One region of the Marinomonas sp. IMCC 4694 genome, then DNA from elsewhere that is predicted to be linked to it. Evidence: predicted binding sites of a transcription regulator. Region 1 holds the regulator's gene; each other region holds the start of a gene.
The links. Region 1 encodes LexA, which represses DNA repair genes until DNA is damaged. Its sites were predicted from a motif close to TACTGTNTANNTANACAGTA; they were not measured.

Region 1 (3,278 bases):
ATCGGTGTTGATTATTTTCCCTATCCAGACCTAAACCCTGAATGTAAGGCGCGAGACCTTGTTGGGCGTATTGAATAAAATTCACAATACTTTGGATTTGCTGAGGAATTTTAAGTAACAACTGCCCTGTCAAGCTGACATCGTCAGTGAGTTCTTGTTTTAAATTAACCAAGTTTTTTTCTAACTGACGCAACCAAGTGATGCTTTGCTGCAAGCGGACGTCATGTCGAAAATGACCTATGGCTTTATCTGGTAGGTGATGACCTTCATCAAAGACATAAATGGTTTCTTTAGGCGGCGTAAGAATGGCACCCCCCCCCAGAGATAAGTCAGCCAATACTAAGTCATGGTTGGCAACAATGACATCGGCTACCTCAATTTCTGCTCGTGCTTTAAAAAATGGGCACGCGGAATAATTTGCACAATTGCGATTAGTACACTGCTGATGGTCGGTCGTTAAGCGTCGCCAGTCTTGGTCTCGTACAACACCCGCCCAATTGTCTTTATCGCCATCCCACTCCCCTTTTGACAAGGCTGCGTCCATTTCTTGATACAAGACAGTGTTTATATCCTCAGAACTTAAATGCTGCTCAAACAACCCAGCAAACATGTCGTCCATTGCTTGCTCTTCTGAGTTTAAAAAACCTTCTAGGTTGTTCAAACACAAATACCGTCCTCGCCCTTTAGCGAGTGTATACTTAAAGGTCAACTCCGTGTGCTCAAGAAGATCAGGCAATTCCTTATGTAAAATCTGCTCCTGCAACGCGACCGTAGCGGTCGAGATAATCAGTGTCAGTCCACGCGCTTTGGCGATAGGGATCGCGGCTAAACAATAAGACAACGTTTTCCCCGTCCCTGTCCCCGCTTCGATTACAGCAACGTGCTTTTCATCCAGTCGCTCACCTTCCGAACCTTGTTTGATGTTTCCCAAGGTGCGCGCAATCGCACCAATCATTTGGCGCTGCCCAGCCCTTGGTTTGTGTGACTTGGCATCCAATGACGCTCGGTATGCAAGTTGAATTTGTTTTTTTAGTTCGTCTGAAAGCATTTATATTATTGAGTATCGTTAAGAATGCTGTATATAATAACAGTTACTGTATAAACAACCAGATGCCCTATGATTAAATTAACGCAAAGACAATCTGACGTATTAGAAACCATTCGCGAATTTATTGGTGAAACAGGTTTTCCTCCCACAAGAGCTGAAATCGCACGTCGGCTTGGGTTTAAATCTCCCAATGCGGCCGAAGAGCATTTGAAAGCCTTATGCAAAAAGGGCGCAATAGAAATGCTGTCTGGTGCATCCCGTGGCATTCGCTTGGTGGATCGTGCCATTAATGAAGAAGCAAAAGAAGATCTCGGTCTGCCTGTTATCGGCAAGGTCGCTGCGGGTTTTCCTATTTTAGCTCAAGAAAACATTGCTTCCCACGTTAATATACCGGCTACGATGTTTTCCCCACAGGCGGATTATTTTTTATCGGTCTCAGGAACCAGCATGAAAGACATTGGCATCATGGAAGGTGACCTGTTGGCAGTCCATAAAACCACCAGCGTGCGCAATGGTCAAATTGTTGTGGCTCGTATTGGTGACGAAGTCACGGTGAAACGATTCGAACAGAACGGTCATATCGTCAGACTCATGCCAGAGAACGAAGCGTTTAATGATATTATTGTTGACCTTGAAACCGAGGACTTTGCCATTGAAGGGCTGTCAGTAGGAGTTATTCGCCAAGGCCATTAACCTTTCGCAACACATCCATAACATAATGTCATTTATACACACCCTACCCATTAAAAAGCGAAGTAATAACTTCGCTTTTTAATGTCGGTTTCGTGCACAGAGACTTGAGAACGTTGCAATCAATGCAGAATTTTAGGCCTTAACTCTTCTTCTACCGCGTCATATGCTTCATCAAAATCACCATCTTCTGAATACACAAAGTCAATACCAGCATGAAACATGTGTTTAGCCAGATCAAAATAACGATCCTTCAAATAAGAACGGGTATCATCGGAAATGGTTAACGTTGCCAAAGGCTCTGTTTCTTGACCCTCTTCACTGGCTGGACGTAACACAATATCACCATTATCCAACTCAACAATTTCCAGATAGGACTCTTTCATACTTAATACTCTGATGACTCTTCTCTAAAACGTAAAACCAACTCAACCAATTTAGCCAAGTAAAAACTTACCGACGCCCCTGCGTCACTCCCACGACCAATGATAGCATCAGACTGCACTACAGAAGACGGCGCCGAACGACATTCAAACTGTACCAGATACGCTTGATTGAGCTGATAAAACCATGATTCAGAACGCAATAACAAATCCGCTAGCTCAGCCAAAACCGGCACTACAATCTGCTTATTGGTGGTCTCAGCAAGCAATGTATTCACATCCAACGAGCTTGATAAGGAATAAGACGACGACACTTCTTTTAATAAGCCGTTAAGTGCACTTCTTAATTGAAATACCGCCGAGCTTTCTAAACCCGCATTTAACCACGCTTCATCGCTTGTTTTACCTTGCTGGATTAAGCGCCTAGCGGTATCGAGCTTTTGATTTGTTACACTCGCCAAACTCGCACTGCTCATTTTTTCTTACCTTCCTCAATCACCCACTTTGATCCAACATAAAAAGCCTTCCAACCCGTTGGCTTGCCTTCTTCTTCACTCATTACATATTGCTCTTTGGTTTTTCGGCTGTAACGAATAATAGCAGGGCGACCTTCTGCGTCTTTCTTTGGCGCTTTTTTAAAGAAATGGTACTTTGGATCGATTTGATCCATATAAGGCAGCAGCTCTTCAACCAAAGGCGCGCGCGTTTCACGCTTACGTGGAAACTGACTGGCCGCTAAAAATAAGCCCGTCGCACCATCTCTGAGAACATAATGGTCTTCTACTTTTTGACAAGCAAGATCCGGCATTGGAACAGGGTCCATTTTTGGTGGCGCAGCTTCACCGCTTTTCAGCAGTTTACGCGTGTTTTTGCACGCTTCATTGGTGCAGCCAAAATACTTACCGAATCGCCCGGTTTTAAGCTGCATCTCAGAAGTACACTTGTCACACTCAAGCACAGGACCGTCGTAGCCCTTGATTTTAAAGACGCCATTTTCCACTTCATAACCAGAACAAGCTGGATTGTTACCACAGACATGCAGTTTGCGATGCTCATCCATCAAGTAACTGTCCATCGCTGAGCCGCAGATTTTGCAGCGATGCTTATTGATCAGAGCTTTAGACTCACCCTCTTCATCGTCAACCGCTATTGCTTCG
Region 2 (3,278 bases), 1.4 Mb from region 1:
TACTCAATTTGAAACCGCTAGCTTGGTGCAGCGACATCACTTTGAAGCCGGTACAGCGGTGTTCGAGTTGGCAAAGGGCGACCATCATGATCATATGATTTGCCTTGATACAGGTAAGGTTATTGAATTTGTCGATCCTATTATTGAAAAGCGTCAGCATGAGATTGCTGAAGAGCATGGTTTTGAGATTGAAGATCACAGTTTGATTCTTTACGTTCGCCCAAAGAAAAAATAAACAGCTTTCGATTTAACCCATAAAAAAGGCGTGAACGTTACTGTTCACGCCTTTTTTATGGTTGTCGTTTTGATCAGAAAACATCGTTATTTTCTGACGTTGTGAGTGTTATTGAAGCTGAACATTGCCTAGCATTTCTCGTGCATGGGCAAGGGTTTGTTCGGTGAGCTCTAATCCCCCCAATAAACGTGCGATTTCTTGTGTGCGATCTTGGTCTTTTAGTTGTTCAACTTGAGACGAGGTTGCTTCATCTGCAACTAACTTACTAACACGCAAATGCTGGTTTCCTTGGGCGGCGACTTGAGCCAGATGGGTCACACAGAACACTTGACCGCGGTTGCCCACTGAACGCAACATGCGTCCAACGACTTCAGCCGTGCCACCACTGATGCCCACATCGACCTCATCAAACACTAAGGTAGGAATGATCGAAGTGTGTGCCGTGACAACTTGAATGCCTAAGCTAATACGGGATAATTCTCCGCCGGAGGCGACTTTACGCAGCGGCTGAGCCGGTTGGCCCGGGTTAGAGGCTATCATGTATTCCACATCTTCAAAGCCATGTGCGGTTACTTGATTGAGCGGCTGACATTGAATAAAGAAACGCGCATGAGGCATGCCTAATCCGTGTATTTGCTCTTCGACTTTTTGTGCCAAGTCATCTTTGGCCATAATCCGCTTTTCCGTTAATGCGGTAGCCAGTGCGGTGAGTTGTTCGTAAGCCTGCTCTTCTTTTTCTTTTAAAACATCAATACTTTCCTCGCTGCCTTTTAGACTTTCTAATTCGGCTTCGACACCTTCTCTTAGGGACAAAAGTCCTTCTGGAAGCGTACGGTGCTTGCGCGCTGTGTCGTAAATGTCAGACAGCCGCTGTTCAATGTCAGTAAGACGTTCTGGGTCTTGTTCTAAGGTATCTTGATAATGGTGTAAGCTGTCAGCGGCTTCTTGGGCTTGAATGAGCGCCGCGTTCATCATTTCTAGGGCTTCTTCTAGGGCTTTTGTTGCTGGGCGGATTTGGCTGGCGCTGCTAATGGCCTGATGCAGTTGTGAACATACATTGCCTTCGTCGCTGTCGACTAAAATACCACTGGCTTGATAGGCCTTACATTGAGAATCGGCGATGTTGGATAAAAACGCCTGTTCGTTTTCGAGGGCTTCTATCTCGCCTTCTTTGAGGTCGAGCTGTTGCAATTCTTGTGCTTGATAAGACAGCAACTGAATTTTCGCGTCTTGCTCAGAAGATCGGTTTTGTTGGGCAGACAAGGCTTCTTTGAGTTGACGCCACGTTGTGTACTGTGAACTGACACGTTTACTGAGATCCGTTAGCTGCCCATAAGCATCGAGCTGTTGGCGCTGGGCGTTCTTTTTTAAAAGCGACTGGTGTTCGTGTTGCCCATGAATGTCGACCAGTTGACTGCCAACGTCTTTTAAATCGCTGAGTGTACAAGGGCGACCATTTATATAAGCCTTGGAGCGGCCTTCTTTGCTGATAACACGGCGTAAAATGCAATGCTGTTCGTGTTCTAAATCTCTATTTTCTAGCCATTTGTGTACGTGTGGATACTGTTGAATGTCGAAGCTGGCGCTGATGTCAGCTTTTTTTTGCCCGTGCCTGACAACGGCGGCATCGGTACGATCCCCAAGGCATAATGACAAAGCGTCTACCATGATGGATTTTCCAGCCCCAGTTTCCCCTGAAATGACAGTCATGCCTTTTTTGAATTCTAGCTCAAGGGATTCAACAATAGCAAAGTTGGCAATGGCGATGCTGGTCAGCATATAAAGCTCCAAAAAAAGAGTCTGTTTACACAGTGGTATTTTACGGATAATTCACATGTTAGCTGGTTATTCATACAGTAACTGGTTATTTATACAGTAATTGTTGGTTTTTTGGCAAGCCTTGTTAGCGATTTTTTGTATTATGGACGTTTAGATGAGGGCTAAAATCTACTCCACACAATATTGTACGGTACAGGCATGCATAATATTGTATTGCCCATGAAACTATCCGTTTGGGCGAAAAAAGTATTCGTTACCGAGCGGCATGGAATCAGTGTCACAATGGTACTTTTCCTCTGCCTGCGCGGAAGCTACCTACTGGGACCATTAGGTGTGGATTTAAACGCGGACCATCTTGCGATTGTCGAAACGGATCTTCACGGCAATCCAGTGAACCGATCCAGAATCGACAGGGTGACTTACGGAAAAACCAAAGAACAACGAAAAGCGGTTATTGGTATGGGGTCAAAAAGCCCATCATTTTTTCGACTAAAACAAATAAGCCGATTGTCACAGAAAAACTGGATTTTAAAAGAAAGAAAACGCAGCTGAAAGCAATCCAGTACTCACCATTAAGTCGGTGTGAATTGTGATATTAGGACCGTCGTAAGACCGCCCTTAGGGGGAGGTATTTAGCGATATACAGAGTAGGGAATGCTGTTTGTCCGACAATAGGAATATTTTTCTATGTTTTAGGAACGGTTATGCACTAGTAAATATCTCTGTCCTGTCGCGGCCACGTTCTTTTGCTTGGTACATCGCGCCGTCTGCTTGAGTGAACAGAGCTTCGAATGTCATACCAGGTGTTAAGGTGCTCACTCCTATGCTGGCTTTTAAAGGAGCACCGCCAACAACAATGTCAGCCATTGAGCGATGTAAGCGGTTGCAAAACGATAGCGCATCAGCTTCGGTGATATTGGTAAGCAAAATCAAAAATTCTTCGCCGCCAAAACGAGAAACAAGGCCCATCTTTTCCATGTTATTTTGCTGCTCTATTGATTTTTTGAGTAAGGTGCCAAGCGCCATTAACACTCTATCACCTTCTAAATGACCATAAGAATCATTGATTTTTTTAAAATGATCGATGTCCAGCAACAATAAAGTGACTGTTTGCCCCTGTGATGCGGCTTTTTCAATCGCGTGGGCACTTTTGTGTTTCATTTCCCTTCTGTTTAGCAACCCCGTGAGGTCGTCAAGGGAGGCCAGTATATTCACTTTCTCTAATGCTTCGGTCAGTTTTTCACGGGCTTTTATCAGTTCGTCG
Region 3 (3,278 bases), 160 kb from region 1:
CAGTCTGCCCCGAACACACCTCTTTATAAGTAGGGTTTGGCGTGAAGCCGCCCGCGTAACCAACAGAAGTAACCAGTACGCCAGGTGTATTCCACAGCTTGCGCTCAGCACCCCAGAAACAACCCATGCCAAGAATAACGCTCGCTTCTTTATTATCTAAAGAGCGGGTAAAGGGTTCACCATTAACAGCGTGAATCCCAGAAATTTCCAATGGTGCCTTTCGGCCCGGTAACGCTTCCTCTTGGCTTGGAATACCGGACTTTTTCAAGATATCTGCAATTTTTGTCATAGCGGTCTCTTAGTTGATGTAGTAGAAAGATTCAGATGGTTATTTTTTACATTGAGTAAAGAAGGGTTACAAGTACTTTACGGCTCTGATGTGATTCGAGTTTAAAAATACAAATAGAAAAACTATTTTCACTTAACTTCATATCTCTCGTAAAACACACTTGACTCTTGCTCCGATCTCCCTATAATACGCACCTCGTTAGCACGGGTTACGCATTTATGGTAATTCATTAACTGTCCAGAAACAGTTAAGTGCAACAAAGATTAGTCGCGGGATGGAGCAGTCTGGTAGCTCGTCGGGCTCATAACCCGAAGGTCGTAGGTTCGAATCCTGCTCCCGCAACCAACTAATCGAATGAAATTGTCAGTGATTCTTGAAAGAATTAATTTGTCGCGGGATGGAGCAGTCTGGTAGCTCGTCGGGCTCATAACCCGAAGGTCGTTGGTTCGAATCCGGCTCCCGCAACCATACAGGTTAATTTGGTCACAACAATTCAACGTCAAAAAAGATAAAAACCTAAACTATATCAATAGCTTAGTATGTCGCGGGATGGAGCAGTCTGGTAGCTCGTCGGGCTCATAACCCGAAGGTCGTTGGTTCGAATCCGGCTCCCGCAACCAACTAGAATCAGTCTAGTTTGGTCACATAGTTTTATCTTACATTTCTGAAAATAAGCTATATATATATCAATAGTTTAGAATGTCGCGGGATGGAGCAGTCTGGTAGCTCGTCGGGCTCATAACCCGAAGGTCGTTGGTTCGAATCCGGCTCCCGCAACCATTTCAAATTATACTTTTAAAAAATATCCTTCCATATCAGTGCTTTACTTAAAATACCCGGCTTTATTTCGATAAGTCTTTGTAGTGTTTTGTCTGTAGAGTGAGTCATTATAGGTACTCGTTTTTACACCGATACACGCTTGCTGCAGTCACCAGATTGATTAAATATTACCATCTGACCTTCAATGTCATCTTTTTTAGATTTTTTGTAAATCGTCGGTCCAAAAAGACAAAACAGGCTTAAAATTCCATGTGGCGAATCTGTGACCAAATTGTGACCAAAACGTTTATTTTGACGTGAAATTCTTTGCAAGGAAACTGTCAGTTTTTTACTTTAATTGACACCAAATGAGGAAGTTGTGAGCTTAGGGCAGTTTTGGTTTTCTGAGATAGCGCTAATCTTGTGGTCACATTTTTGTGTGACCAGAAAGACCATTAATGGACTTAAATAGTCTTTATTCTAAATGTTCTATTACTCTCTAACTTGTTGTATTTTATTGATATTTTTGACTGATGCCTATCTGTCAGTCAGAAGTTTTGTAGAAGGCTCTTGTGACCAATTTCTCTAACACAAAATAAATAAAGCCTCCTGTTTTCTAGCTTCTACAATAACGCCATACAACTTTTTCGTAACCGTTCACTCTCTGGCCCTCAAGCGGTGACTGTTTCGACGGAGGGCGGTTATCAGATGCTTCCAGTTCATCATAAAGCCCAGTCTGGTTAATCTACTCTTCAGTAGAGTTCAGTCACTCTAACTTCACCGAGTCTGCGCATTTAGGGTCTCATTCTGGGCGTTGTGTCGGAGTCAAGAATGATGCTCCCCCCTGATCTCAGTGCAAACATTCGGAAATCCTGTCTCTTGTAAAAATTCGCTTGGTCATTTGTACCACTTAAAACTATACTGTATAAATATACAGTTATTTTGGTGTTGATCATGCGTGTGACGTATCTTGGTGTGTCTGAGTCGGCGGTGTTTATCGCGGCCAATAGTGTGCGAATCCCTTTGTATGTGGATTCGGTATCAGCGGGGTTTCCTTCGCCTGCTCAGGACTTTGTTGAAAAGTCCTTAGACTTAAATGAGTTCTGTGTAGCTCACCCAAACGCGACTTTTTATGTGCGCGCTCAGGGTGATTCTATGGTTGATGTGGGCATTTATTCGGGTGATGTGTTGGTAGTCGATCGCTCGTTAACCGCACGTCATGGGGATATTGTGATCGCCTGTATTCATGGGGAGATGACGGTGAAAACGCTGGAGCTAAAACCTAATGTACTGCTTCGTCCGAAAAATAAAGCTTACAAAGCGATTCATATTACTGAAGAGTCTGGGCTGGAAATCTTCGGTGTGGTCACGGGCGTGGTTCGTAAGTACGAGCGCGGCGGATGAAAACAGTCTTTGCTTTGGTCGATTGCAATAATTTTTACGCCAGTTGCGAGAAGTTGTTTCGGCCAGATTTAAAAAACACGCCTGTTGTGGTGTTGTCGAATAACGATGGTTGTATTGTCGCACGTTCTAAAGAAGTAAAAGCGCTTGGCATCAAGATGGGCGTGCCTATGTTTCAGGTTCAGGACGAGATACGAAAGCACGGCATTGTGTGCTTTTCGTCGAACTATGCACTGTATGCTGATTTATCCAATCGGGTGATGACGATCCTGGAAGAAGCGGCGCCACGGCTGGAGGTCTATTCCATCGATGAGGCTTTTATGGATTTAACGGGTGTTGATCATATTACGGATTTGCTGGCGTTCGGCAAGCAAGTAAAAGCTAAGGTCGACCAATGGACAGGCATTACGGTAGGTATTGGTATCGCGCCTACTAAGACGCTGGCGAAGTTGGCTAATCATGCAGCGAAGAAATACCCGGCAACCGGTTCGGTGGTGGATTTGATGGACTCTGATAGACAAAAGCGATTATTGGCAATTGTGGATGTAAGTGATGTATGGGGTGTTGGTTGTCGTACCACGGCAAAGTTAAAGGCGAGGGGGATTCATACCGCGTTCGATCTGGCGAACGCGGATCCTAAATCGATTCGACGTGAGTTTTCTGTGGTGTTGGAGCGAACCGTTCGGGAGTTGAATGGTGTGTCGTGCTTGGATTTAGAATTAGTGAGGCCGACAAAGCAGCAGATTATTTGCAGCCGATCATTTGGTCATAAGGTGACAGACAAGCGCGAAATGTGGGAAGCCATTGCTAAGTACACCACCAGAGCCGC

Region 2: a site for LexA is predicted at 2,094-2,113, ahead of recN (DNA repair protein RecN). Genes of this name have one in related genera too.
Region 3: a site for LexA is predicted at 1,968-1,987, ahead of umuD (translesion error-prone DNA polymerase V autoproteolytic subunit). Genes of this name have one in related genera too.

What each region holds. Positions count from the first base shown of each region.
Region 1 covers NZ_VSRV01000001.1:1,558,851-1,562,128, reverse strand. Annotated here, with positions in the region: gene dinG (ATP-dependent DNA helicase DinG) at 1-1,048, opposite strand, end outside; gene lexA (transcriptional repressor LexA) at 1,118-1,741, shown strand; gene FXV75_RS07125 (hypothetical protein) at 1,861-2,124, opposite strand; gene FXV75_RS07120 (DUF6586 family protein) at 2,127-2,597, opposite strand; gene topA (type I DNA topoisomerase) at 2,594-3,278, opposite strand, start outside.
Region 2 covers NZ_VSRV01000001.1:2,999,539-3,002,816, reverse strand. Annotated here, with positions in the region: gene fur (ferric iron uptake transcriptional regulator) at 1-235, shown strand, start outside; gene recN (DNA repair protein RecN) at 344-2,014, opposite strand; gene FXV75_RS13685 (hypothetical protein) at 2,213-2,566, shown strand; gene FXV75_RS13680 (sensor domain-containing diguanylate cyclase) at 2,717-3,278, opposite strand, start outside.
Region 3 covers NZ_VSRV01000001.1:1,402,021-1,405,298, forward strand. Annotated here, with positions in the region: gene msrA (peptide-methionine (S)-S-oxide reductase MsrA) at 1-289, opposite strand, end outside; tRNA gene FXV75_RS06320 (tRNA-Met) at 558-634, shown strand; tRNA gene FXV75_RS06325 (tRNA-Met) at 681-757, shown strand; tRNA gene FXV75_RS06330 (tRNA-Met) at 833-909, shown strand; tRNA gene FXV75_RS06335 (tRNA-Met) at 993-1,069, shown strand; gene umuD (translesion error-prone DNA polymerase V autoproteolytic subunit) at 2,003-2,452, shown strand; gene umuC (translesion error-prone DNA polymerase V subunit UmuC) at 2,449-3,278, shown strand, end outside.